3 regions of the Butyricicoccus faecihominis genome follow, and region 2 is predicted to be linked to each of the others. Evidence: predicted binding sites of a transcription regulator. Region 2 holds the regulator's gene; each other region holds the start of a gene.
The links. The regulator HrcA, encoded in region 2, represses chaperone genes, less so after heat shock. The targets are predictions, from matches to a motif close to TGTTAGCACTCNNNNNNNNNGAGTGCTAACA.
Positions count from the first base shown of each region.

Region 1: IEY11_RS01180 (co-chaperone GroES) is a predicted target of HrcA. The motif match lies at 1,841-1,871, and genes of this name have one in related genera.
Region 3: IEY11_RS07485 (cation:dicarboxylate symporter family transporter) is a predicted target of HrcA. The motif match lies at 1,995-2,025, and genes of this name have one in related genera.

Region 1 covers NZ_BMQH01000001.1:269,513-272,794, forward strand. The annotation lists gene groL (chaperonin GroEL) at 1-1,493, opposite strand, end outside; gene IEY11_RS01180 (co-chaperone GroES) at 1,514-1,798, opposite strand; gene IEY11_RS01185 (THUMP domain-containing class I SAM-dependent RNA methyltransferase) at 1,973-3,157, opposite strand.
Region 2 covers NZ_BMQH01000001.1:4,298-7,579, reverse strand. The annotation lists gene dnaK (molecular chaperone DnaK) at 1-855, opposite strand, end outside; gene grpE (nucleotide exchange factor GrpE) at 912-1,439, opposite strand; gene hrcA (heat-inducible transcriptional repressor HrcA) at 1,468-2,514, opposite strand; gene IEY11_RS00025 (Gfo/Idh/MocA family protein) at 2,818-3,282, shown strand, end outside.
Region 3 covers NZ_BMQH01000006.1:136,194-139,475, reverse strand. The annotation lists gene IEY11_RS07495 (lipopolysaccharide biosynthesis protein) at 1-36, opposite strand, end outside; gene IEY11_RS07490 (phosphatase PAP2 family protein) at 33-608, opposite strand; gene IEY11_RS07485 (cation:dicarboxylate symporter family transporter) at 684-1,871, opposite strand; gene IEY11_RS07480 (VanW family protein) at 2,111-3,282, shown strand, end outside.

The sequences.
Region 1 (3,282 bases), 270 kb from region 2:
TTGGTCGGGTCAACGATGCCGTTTGCAATCATGTCGCCGTAGGTCTCGGTTGCAGCGTCAAAGCCGTAGCCAACCTTGTCAGCGTGCTTTACCTTATCAACAACGATTGCGCCCTCGATGCCTGCGTTGGCAGCGATCTGCTTCATCGGTGCTTCCAGACCGCGTGCAACGATCTGCATACCGGTCTTCTCATCGCCGGTTGCCTCGGCAGCCAGAGCCTCAACCGCTGCGATAGCGTTTACATAAGCTACGCCGCCGCCTGCTACGATGCCTTCCTCAACAGCTGCGCGGGTTGCGTTCAGTGCATCCTCGATGCGGAGCTTCTGCTCCTTCATCTCGGTCTCGGTTGCAGCGCCAACCTTGATAACTGCTACGCCGCCGGCCAGCTTAGCCAGACGCTCCTGCAGCTTCTCACGGTCGAAGTCAGAGGTGGTGCGCTCGATCGCGCCGCGGATCTCAGCAACGCGGTTTGCGATAGCCTGCTTGTCGCCAGCACCGTCAACGATGGTGGTATTCTCCTTGGTCACCTTGATCTGACGAGCAGAACCCAGCATATCCATGGTAGCGTCCTTCAGCTCGATACCAACCTCCTCAGAGATTACGGTACCGCCGGTCAGGATTGCGATGTCGCGGAGCATATCCTTGCGGCGATCGCCAAAGCCCGGAGCCTTAACAGCTACGCAGGTGAAGGTGCCGCGCAGACGGTTTACGATCAGGGTGGACAGAGCCTCGCCCTCAACGTCCTCAGCAATGAGCAGCAGCTTCTTGCCGGCCTTAACAACCTGCTCAAGGATCGGCAGCAGCTCCTGAATGTTGGACAGCTTCTTATCGGTGATCAGCACCAGAGCGTCGTCCAAGTTTGCTTCCATCTTCTCGGTGTCGGTGCACATATACGGGGTGATATAACCGCGGTCGAACTGCATGCCCTCAACAACCTCAGAGTAGGTCTCAGCGGTCTTGGACTCCTCAACGGTGATTACGCCGTCGGTAGAAACCTTCTCCATAGCCTCTGCGATCAGGGTGCCGATCTCGTCGGAGCTGGAGGAGATAGCGCCTACACGGGCGATGTCGTTCGTGCCGTCAACCTTCTTGGAGTTCTCAGCAATCGCTGCAACAGCAGCCTTGACTGCCTTGGCGATACCGCGGCGCATTACCATCGGGTTTGCACCTGCTGCTACGTTCTTCAGGCCCTCACGAACGAAAGCCTGCGCCAGAACGGTAGCGGTGGTGGTGCCGTCGCCTGCGATGTCGTTGGTCTTGGTGGCAACTTCCTTAACAAGCTGTGCGCCCATGTTCTCGAAAGCGTCGTCCAGCTCGATCTCCTTAGCGATGGTAACACCGTCGTTGGTGATCAGCGGACCGCCGTACTTCTTATCCAGTACAACATTGCGGCCCTTCGGACCGATGGTTACCTTAACGGTATCAGCGAGCTGATCAATACCGCGCTGCAGAGCCTTGCGCGCGTCCTCGCCGTAAATAAGCTGCTTAGCCATGATGAATTACCTCCTGAAAATTACTCTACGATTGCCAGAATGTCGCTCTGACGAACGATGATATACTTCTCGCCGTCCAGCTTAACCTCAGTACCGGTGTACTTGCCGGTAATGACCTTCTGGCCCTTCTGAACTTCCATCTTGATTTCCTTGCCGTCAACAACACCGCCCGGGCCTACTTCAATGATTTCAGCAACCTGGGGCTTCTCCTGTGCGGATGCGGTAAGAATAATGCCGCTTGCGGTGGTCTCCTCCGCCTCGACCATCTTGATAACTACGCGGTCGCAAAGGGGCTTGAGCTTCATAATGGATTCCTCCTATGAAAAATAAGATTTTACAATGTTGGGGGTTAGCACTCAAATTACCCGAGTGCTAACTTCGAGTATTATCTTACACCAAGGAGCCGCAATATGCAAGGGGGTAATCCGGAATTTTCACAAAAATTTTCTGAACAAATTATGAACAGTGCCCTGTACTGCTCAGTGTTTTGCCGGTCGTTTAGCAGACGGACGGTCGGAGTGCTTATTTACCGGCTTATCCTGTGCAGATGGGTCTTTAAAATACATATGCAGCTCGCACTTGATCATGCCGTTATACAGCTTGCGGCGCTTATCCGCCTTGCGGCCGTAGCAACGCTCGAACAGCGGGTCCGAGCTGAGCAGATACTGCTTCATCGGGCTGTTTTTTGTCGCTCTGCCGAGGTCGGCGTACAGCTTTTCCGCCTGCTGCAAGTCCAGCAGACGCTCACCGTACGGCGGATTGGCAAACAGTACGCCTGCACCGCTGTAATCGCGCTTTACTGCGTCCGCGCGCTCGAAGAACACCGTGTTCGCTACACCGGCCTTGCGCGCGTTCTCGATGGACAGCTGCACGCAGTCCGGGTCGATGTCGCTGCCGACGATATCGAATTTTGCGTCCGGCTGGGCAAGGTCGAGCGCACTCTCGCGCGCCTGCTGCCAGACCGACTTGTCAAAGCAGCTCCACCTTTCCGCGTCAAAGCGGCGCAGCAGACCGGGGGCACGGCGCTGCGCGATCATGGCCGCCTCAATCGCGATCGTGCCCGAGCCGCAGAACGGGTCGAGGAACGGATCGCGCCCGCGCCAGCGCGCCAGCTTGACCATAGCCGCCGCCAGCGTCTCACGAAGCGGCGCCGCATTGCTGTTGGCGCGGTAGCCGCGCTTGTGCAGACCGGCACCCGAGGTATCGAGGTACAGCTCAGCCACATCGTGCATGATGGCGAACTGAATCTGATACTTTTCACCAATCTCATCAAACCAGGTCTGACCGTACTTCGCGCCCAGGCGCGATACGACTGCCTTTTTGATGATCTTCTGGCAGTCCGGAATCGAGTGCAGCGTGGAGTCCAGACTGTGACCCTTGACCGGAAATGCGCCGTCTGCCGAAATGAACTGCTCCCACGGGAGTGCTTTTACGCCCTCGAACAACTGGTCGAACGTTTTGGCTTTGAATGTGCCGATGCGGATGAGCACACGCTCGGCGCACCGCAGGTTCAGGTTCGCCCATGCAAGCGTGTTTTCGTCACCGGTGAACAGCACGCGGCCGTTTTCCGCGTGCACGTCGGTCAGCCTGCCGCCGAAGCGCAGCTCGTCCGCGACGATGCCCTCCAGCCCGAATAAAGTCGGACAGCATAATGTAAGTTCCATCGTGTTTCCTCCAAAAAGGCTCCCGCCGTCATAGCAGGAGCCGAAAGTCCTTTTTAACCTTTATATTGTATCGGTTTTTAAGGATTTTGTCAAGATTTGCGACGAGATAACGCGGTTTTCTGAAT
Region 2 (3,282 bases):
CTCTACGAGGTCTGCGGTCAGCTCGTTGAACTTTGCACGGGTCAGGGTCAGCTCGAGGTGCTTCGGGCCGGTTGCGTCTGCGGTGATATACGGCTGGTTGATGGAGGTCTGGCTCATGCCGGACAGCTCGATCTTTGCCTTCTCAGCAGCTTCCTTCAGGCGCTGCATAGCCATACGGTCATTCGACAGGTCAATGCCGTTGGACTTCTTGAACTCGTCAACCATCCAGTCGATGATGCGCTGGTCGAAGTCATCGCCGCCGAGGTGGGTATCACCTGCGGTGGACAGAACCTCCAGAACGCCCTCGCCGATATCCAGGATGGATACATCGAACGTACCGCCGCCGAGGTCGTAAACCATGATCTTCTGCTCGGATTCCTTATCTACGCCGTAAGCCAGCGCAGCAGCGGTCGGCTCGTTGATGATACGCAGAACTTCCAGACCTGCGATCTTGCCGGCATCCTTGGTAGCCTGACGCTGCGAGTCGGAGAAGTAAGCCGGAACGGTGATGACCGCCTGATTGACCGGCTGGCCGAGGTATGCTTCTGCGTCAGCCTTCAGCTTCTGCAGGATCATAGCGGAAATCTCCTGCGGGGAGTACGGCTTGCCGTCGATGTTTACGCGGTAGTCGGTGCCCATGTGACGCTTAATAGAAATAATGGTACGGTCAGCGTTGGTTACAGCCTGGCGCTTAGCGACCTGACCGATCATACGCTCGCCGTCCTTGGAAAATGCAACAACAGACGGAGTGGTGCGCGCACCCTCAGCGTTAGGGATGACTACGGCTTCGCCGCCCTCCATAACAGATACACAAGAGTTCGTCGTACCAAGGTCAATACCAATGATCTTACCCATAATAAATACACTCCTTAATAGTTAGGATTTAGTTTACTTTAATTAATAGTTAGTAATCAGTTTGCAACCTTCACCATCGCATGGCGAATAACCTTATCGCCGATCTGGAAGCCCTGCTGGAAGGTTTCCGCGATAACATTCTCACCGAGGCTTTCATCCTCAACGTGCATAACCGCGTTGTGGAAGTTCGGATCGAATGCGGTGCCTGCGGTAGCGTCGATGACGGTGACGTTAATGCCCTTGAGGCTTTCGGTCAGCTGCGTCATGGTCAGCTCGACACCCTTTTTATATTCGGTGTCGGCGGTCTCTGCCTTGAGCGCCCGCTCGAGGTTATCGTAGGTCGGCAGCAGTGCGGTTACGGCGCGGCTGACTGCATCGGTGTACGCCTGCTCGCGCTCGCGCTGGCTGCGCTTGCGGAAGTTGTCGTACTCCGCCGCCATGCGGAGATAACGATCGTTCAAGTCGTTATACTTGGCTTCCCAGTCCGTCGCGGGCTTTGCATCAGCCTTAGCGGTCTCCTCTGCGGGAGCCTCGGTCTTTACCTGCTCCTGCTCTTCCGCCTCCGGCTTTGTCTTTTTGCTCATGTCGTTTTGTGCCTCCGTTTACAGGAAATCAATGATTTCCGTCTTTTTCATCTAAAAATGTCTCGGCAATCAGCTTGTTCAGCCCTTTTGCAAAGCGGCTGAGCTGTGCGGACAGCTTGGCGTAATCCATGCGGGTCGGACCCACGATGCCGATCGCACCCTGACCGATCTTGCCGATATCGTATTTTGCGTAAATCGCCGAGGTTTCACTCAGCGGGTTTTCACCGTTTTCCGGTCCGATGAAGAACTGGATGCCGTCGATCTTGCGGGTGGCCGGCAGCAGGTGCTTACGGTCGTCCTCCATGTAATCGAGCAGCGTCTGCGCCTTTTTCGTATCGCGGTACTCCGGAAAACGAAGCAGCTTGCTGGCACCGTCGAGGTAAACCTTCTGGTCGCTCAGCTCGGTGATCAGCTCTGCGATGTACTCGGCCACCGGAGCGAGCAGCGCGGTCAATCCCGCGGCGCGGCGCACAATGTCGAATCGCTCGGCGGTGATGCTCGAGAGCGGCAGTCCGGTCAACGTCTGGTTGAGCACATAGGTGAGCAGCTCGGCCTCATCCTTGGAGACCTCGGCCACCGTGCGGACCATTTTATTCTTGACCGTGCCCGAATCCGTAACTACTACGATTACGAAATTCATCTTATCGACTGCAATGATCTCAAACTGCCGGATGGCGATCTGCGTCATGGCCGGTGTGATAGCAACCGACGCGTAATTCGTCAGACTGGTGAGCAGCTTGCCGGCTTCCTGAATGAGGTGGTCAAGCTCGCGTACCTTGGTAAGCACACTGTTCTGCAGTGCGTTTCCGTCCTCCGCATTGTCGGCCGGGCGCTCCATCAGTTCATCCACATACAGTCGATAACCCTGCGGTGAGGGGATTCGTCCCGCAGAGGTGTGCGGCTTTTCGAGGTAGCCCATGTCCTCCAGTTCACTCATCTCATTGCGGATGGTGGCGGACGAGAACGGCAGCTCGTGTCCCTCGGTCAATGCCTTGGAGCCAACCGGTTCAGCCGTGCGGATGTAATCGCCGATGATGGCTTTGAGTATTTGTTTTTTACGTTCCGAAAGCTCCACCGAAGCAGACTCCTTTCTTTCGGTTGTTAGCACTCCATCTCCCCGAGTGCTAAACTTAATTTACCACCACATACGGACAAAGTCAAGTGCTGTTTGTGAACAATTTATGAAATGATGGTCGGAATTTTATCACACTCGTCTGCCGAGTGCTGAAATGCCAATTTTCACCGTATGAAAAATGCTCTGATTTGGTCGTTTTTCCTTGCGTTCGCGTCCACGCAGTGATAGAATTACTATGAGAGAGACAGGCAATCGTTCGATTGCCGTAGAGAGAAAATCCGCTCTATAAAAAGGAGAACAAACATGAAGGAAATCAAAGTTGGCATCGTTGGTTTGGGCCGCCTCGGTTCGGTACACGCGCAGAATCTCGCGTTCAAGATTCCCGGCTGCAAGCTGGTCGCTGCCTGCTCGCTCGTGCAGAAGGAGCTGGACTGGGCAAAGGACTACCTCAAGGTAGAGTACACCACCACGGACTACAAGAAAATGGTTGACGAGGCAGACATTGAAGCTGTCGTTATCGTCTCCTCCTCTCCGGAGCACTGCTGGATGATCGAGTACGCGCTCGATGCAGGCAAGCACGTCTTCACCGACAAGCCGCTCGGCTGCTCGCTCGAGGAGTGCAAGCGCGCTGAGGCTGCCGTTGAACGTCACCCGGACAAGATCTTCTTCCTTGGCTTTATGCGCCGCTACGATCCGTCCTACGCGGATGCAAAGGCACAGATCAACGCAGGCCGCATCGGCAAGCCGTATCTGGTAAAGGCTACCGGC
Region 3 (3,282 bases), on a different contig from region 2:
AAAGGTATTGCCGAGAAGGCGTTTGTATTGATTCATTTTTTGCCCTTTCTCAGCCGGAGTGTGTGGCACTGGTCGGTAACGCGGTCGGTCAGCCATGCAGCGATAATGCCGCACAGCACGCCGATGACCGCTCCGGCCAGTACGTCGGTCGGGTAATGGACGCTGGCATACAGCCGCGAAAACGCAATGGCTGCCGCCAGCAGAAAGGCCAGAAAACCGGTTTTATAGTGGAAGAAGTACAGCGCCGAAGCTGCCGCAAACGAGCTGAGCGTGTGTCCGGACGGAAACGACCACGGGTCCTCCGGAACGAGCAGCGCCGTCAGGTCGGTGTGGGTGACAAATGGACGCGGCCGCATGACAAGGTTCTTGAGGAACACGTTGCCAAGCAGAAAGCCGACACCGAGCGCGATCAGCATCGCCGCACCGGCGCGGCGTGTTCGCCGGAAGAACAGCAGCAGTACGGCAAGCGTAATCCAGACAGCACCGTAGCTGCCCAGCAGGGAGAACACCTTCCAGACTGTGTCGGACAGACCACCGCGCCAGTGCTCCGAGATGTACGCGAGAACGCCGTAGTCAACTGAATGCACAATATCGAGCAGAATATCCATTTACCGGAATCGCCGCCTTTCAGGAGATTGGAAGTTGTTTTATGACCGGGGGATGGTCATAAAACAACTTCCCGGTTATTTTTCGGAAGCAGAACGGTCTACCTTGTCCACGATGAGGGCAATCGCCTGGTCGCCGGTGACGTTGGTAGCAGTGCCGAAGCTGTCCTGCGAGAAGTGCAGGGCGATGATAAGCTGCTGCATCGGGTCGGTGAAGCCGAGCATCGAGGTGATCAGGCCGAGTGCCGACATAACGCCGCCGCCCGGTACACCCGGAGCCGCAACCATGGTAACGCCCAGCATGAATACAAACGGAGCAAACATGGCAAAGGTCGGGTTCATGCCGCTTGCAAGCATGATGCCCATCGAGCCGAGTACGAGGCAGATGGTATCGCCGTTGAGGTTGATGGTAGCGCACAGCGGAACGACAAAGTCGGCAACGTCGTTATTTATATTGTTATTATATGCACAGTTCAGCGCAATCGGAATAGTCGATGCAGACGACTGGGTGCCGAGTGCGGTAAAGTACGCCGGAGCGGCGTTCTTCATGCTTTTGAAGTGGTTCTTGCGGCAGACAATGCTTGCCAGACCAAACTGAGACAAGATGTACAGCAGCTGCAGCACAATAATGATAGCATACAGGGAAGCGAACATCTTGACGGTAGCCGCCAGACGGCCCTCGGCTGCGATATTGGCGAACAGACCAGCAATGTGAATCGGGATCAGCGGAATGATGATGCGGCTGAGTACGCCGGTAACGATTTTCTGCAGATCGCGGAAAACGTTCAGCAGGGAATCGCCCTTAAGATTTGCCATGCCGATGCCGATCACGAACGCGAGCACAAGTGCGGTCATAACGCCGAACACCGGGTCAACCGTGATGGAGAACAGCGGCTCGAAGGCGTTGCTCTCGAGTACATCGCCGGTGATGGGCTGAATGAGCCCCGGCAGAACGGCCTTGCCGATGAAGAAGGTCAGCAGGCCGGAAATAACGGTTGTGCCGTAGGCCAGCAGCAGGGTCAGACCGAACAGACGGTTGGCCTTCTTGCCAAGCTCTGCCATGCCGACCGTGATGAACGACAGGATGATCAGCGGGATCATGAATGACAGGAAGGTTGAGAACAGCGAGGTAAAGGTTGCCAGCAGGCGGATGATGGCAACGAAGAACCCAGTGTCCGCGATGCCGAACCACTGTCCGCACATACCGATGAGGATACCGGCGATGATGCCGATAATCAGTCGAATTAACAGTCCTAATTGTTTCACTTGCATTTACTCCTCTTTTTCACAAAAATTTTAGCATACTAATAATACTATAGCAGAAAAGAGCCGTGATAGCAAGTTAAAGCGACAGATTATGACGGCGTATACCGAATTTATCCGAATTTGTGGTTGCTATCATGAATACAGGGCGCTATAATATAAAGGTATACCTGTCGAATAATGGCGGGTGCATCGAGAATCCAAAGCATATTCCAAGCATAGATTAGTTAAGAGGTATACTCATGGCAGATAAAAGCGCAAACAAACCGAAGAAGGGAGCGCATTTGATCAAAAAGCAGGCCAAAAAGCCGGAAAAACCGGCGCAGGTCATCCAGACGGAAGCGAAGCAGCCGAAGAAGAAACGTCGTGTTCCTATCGGTGTAAAGATTGCCGTCGGCGTTGTCATTGCAGCGGCAGCCGGTGCATTCGGCTATGTGTACTGCTACCCGAATGTTTTTCCGGGCGTGACTGTCGGACCAATCGCGGTCGGGGGCATGAACCGCGATGATGCGGCAAACACCATCGAGGACCAGAGTGCGCCACTGTACGAGGGCAAGAATGTCACGGTGACGATTTACGGCTCCAACTATGATATTCCGGTCGATAAGGTGCTGAAAAACGTGGACGGCATCCAGTCCGCCGAGAACGCCTATGAAATAGGCCGCACCGGCAATCCGATCGAGCGCGTGCGCGATATCATCGGCGCAATGCGCGGTCACAGAGAGGCGCAGATTGCAGCAACTGTAGACGAGGAAAGCCTGCGCGGCACGCTCAACGAAATCGCGGACACGGCGCTGACCGAACCGGTCAATCCGACCTGGGAGCTGCAGGACAGCAATCTGATCGTGCATTCCGGCAAGCCGGGCGTCAAGTTTGACACGGATGCGGTAGAGCAGGCGCTGACTGATCAGATCCGCCTGATGGACTTTGAGCCGTATGAGGTCTCGACCGATGTGACAGCCGCTCCGGCGATTGACGTTGACAAGATTGCAGCCGACATTATCGGTGCCCCGGTCAACGCTACCGTCAGCAAGGAGGACGGCAAGACCATCATCGCAGGCAAGGCAGGCGTGTCGTTCGACACCGATAAGGCCAAGGAGATCATTGGCGACGGCTCGCAAGAGACCTACACCATTCCTGTGACGATCACCCAGCCGTCCATCACGGCAGAGGCGCTCAAGGCGAAGCTGTTCCACGATACACTCGCGCGTACGGCGACCAATCTCGATGAGGGCAACGCACCGCGTACGAACAACATCCGTCTGGCGGCTAAAGCCATCAACGGCACTATCCTCAATCCGGGCGACGAGTTTTCCTATAACGGCACGGTTGGCGAGCGCACAGCCGCACGCGGTTATCAGGAGGCGCATGCCTACTCGGGCGGCAAGATTATTGACGAGTTCGGCGGCGGTGT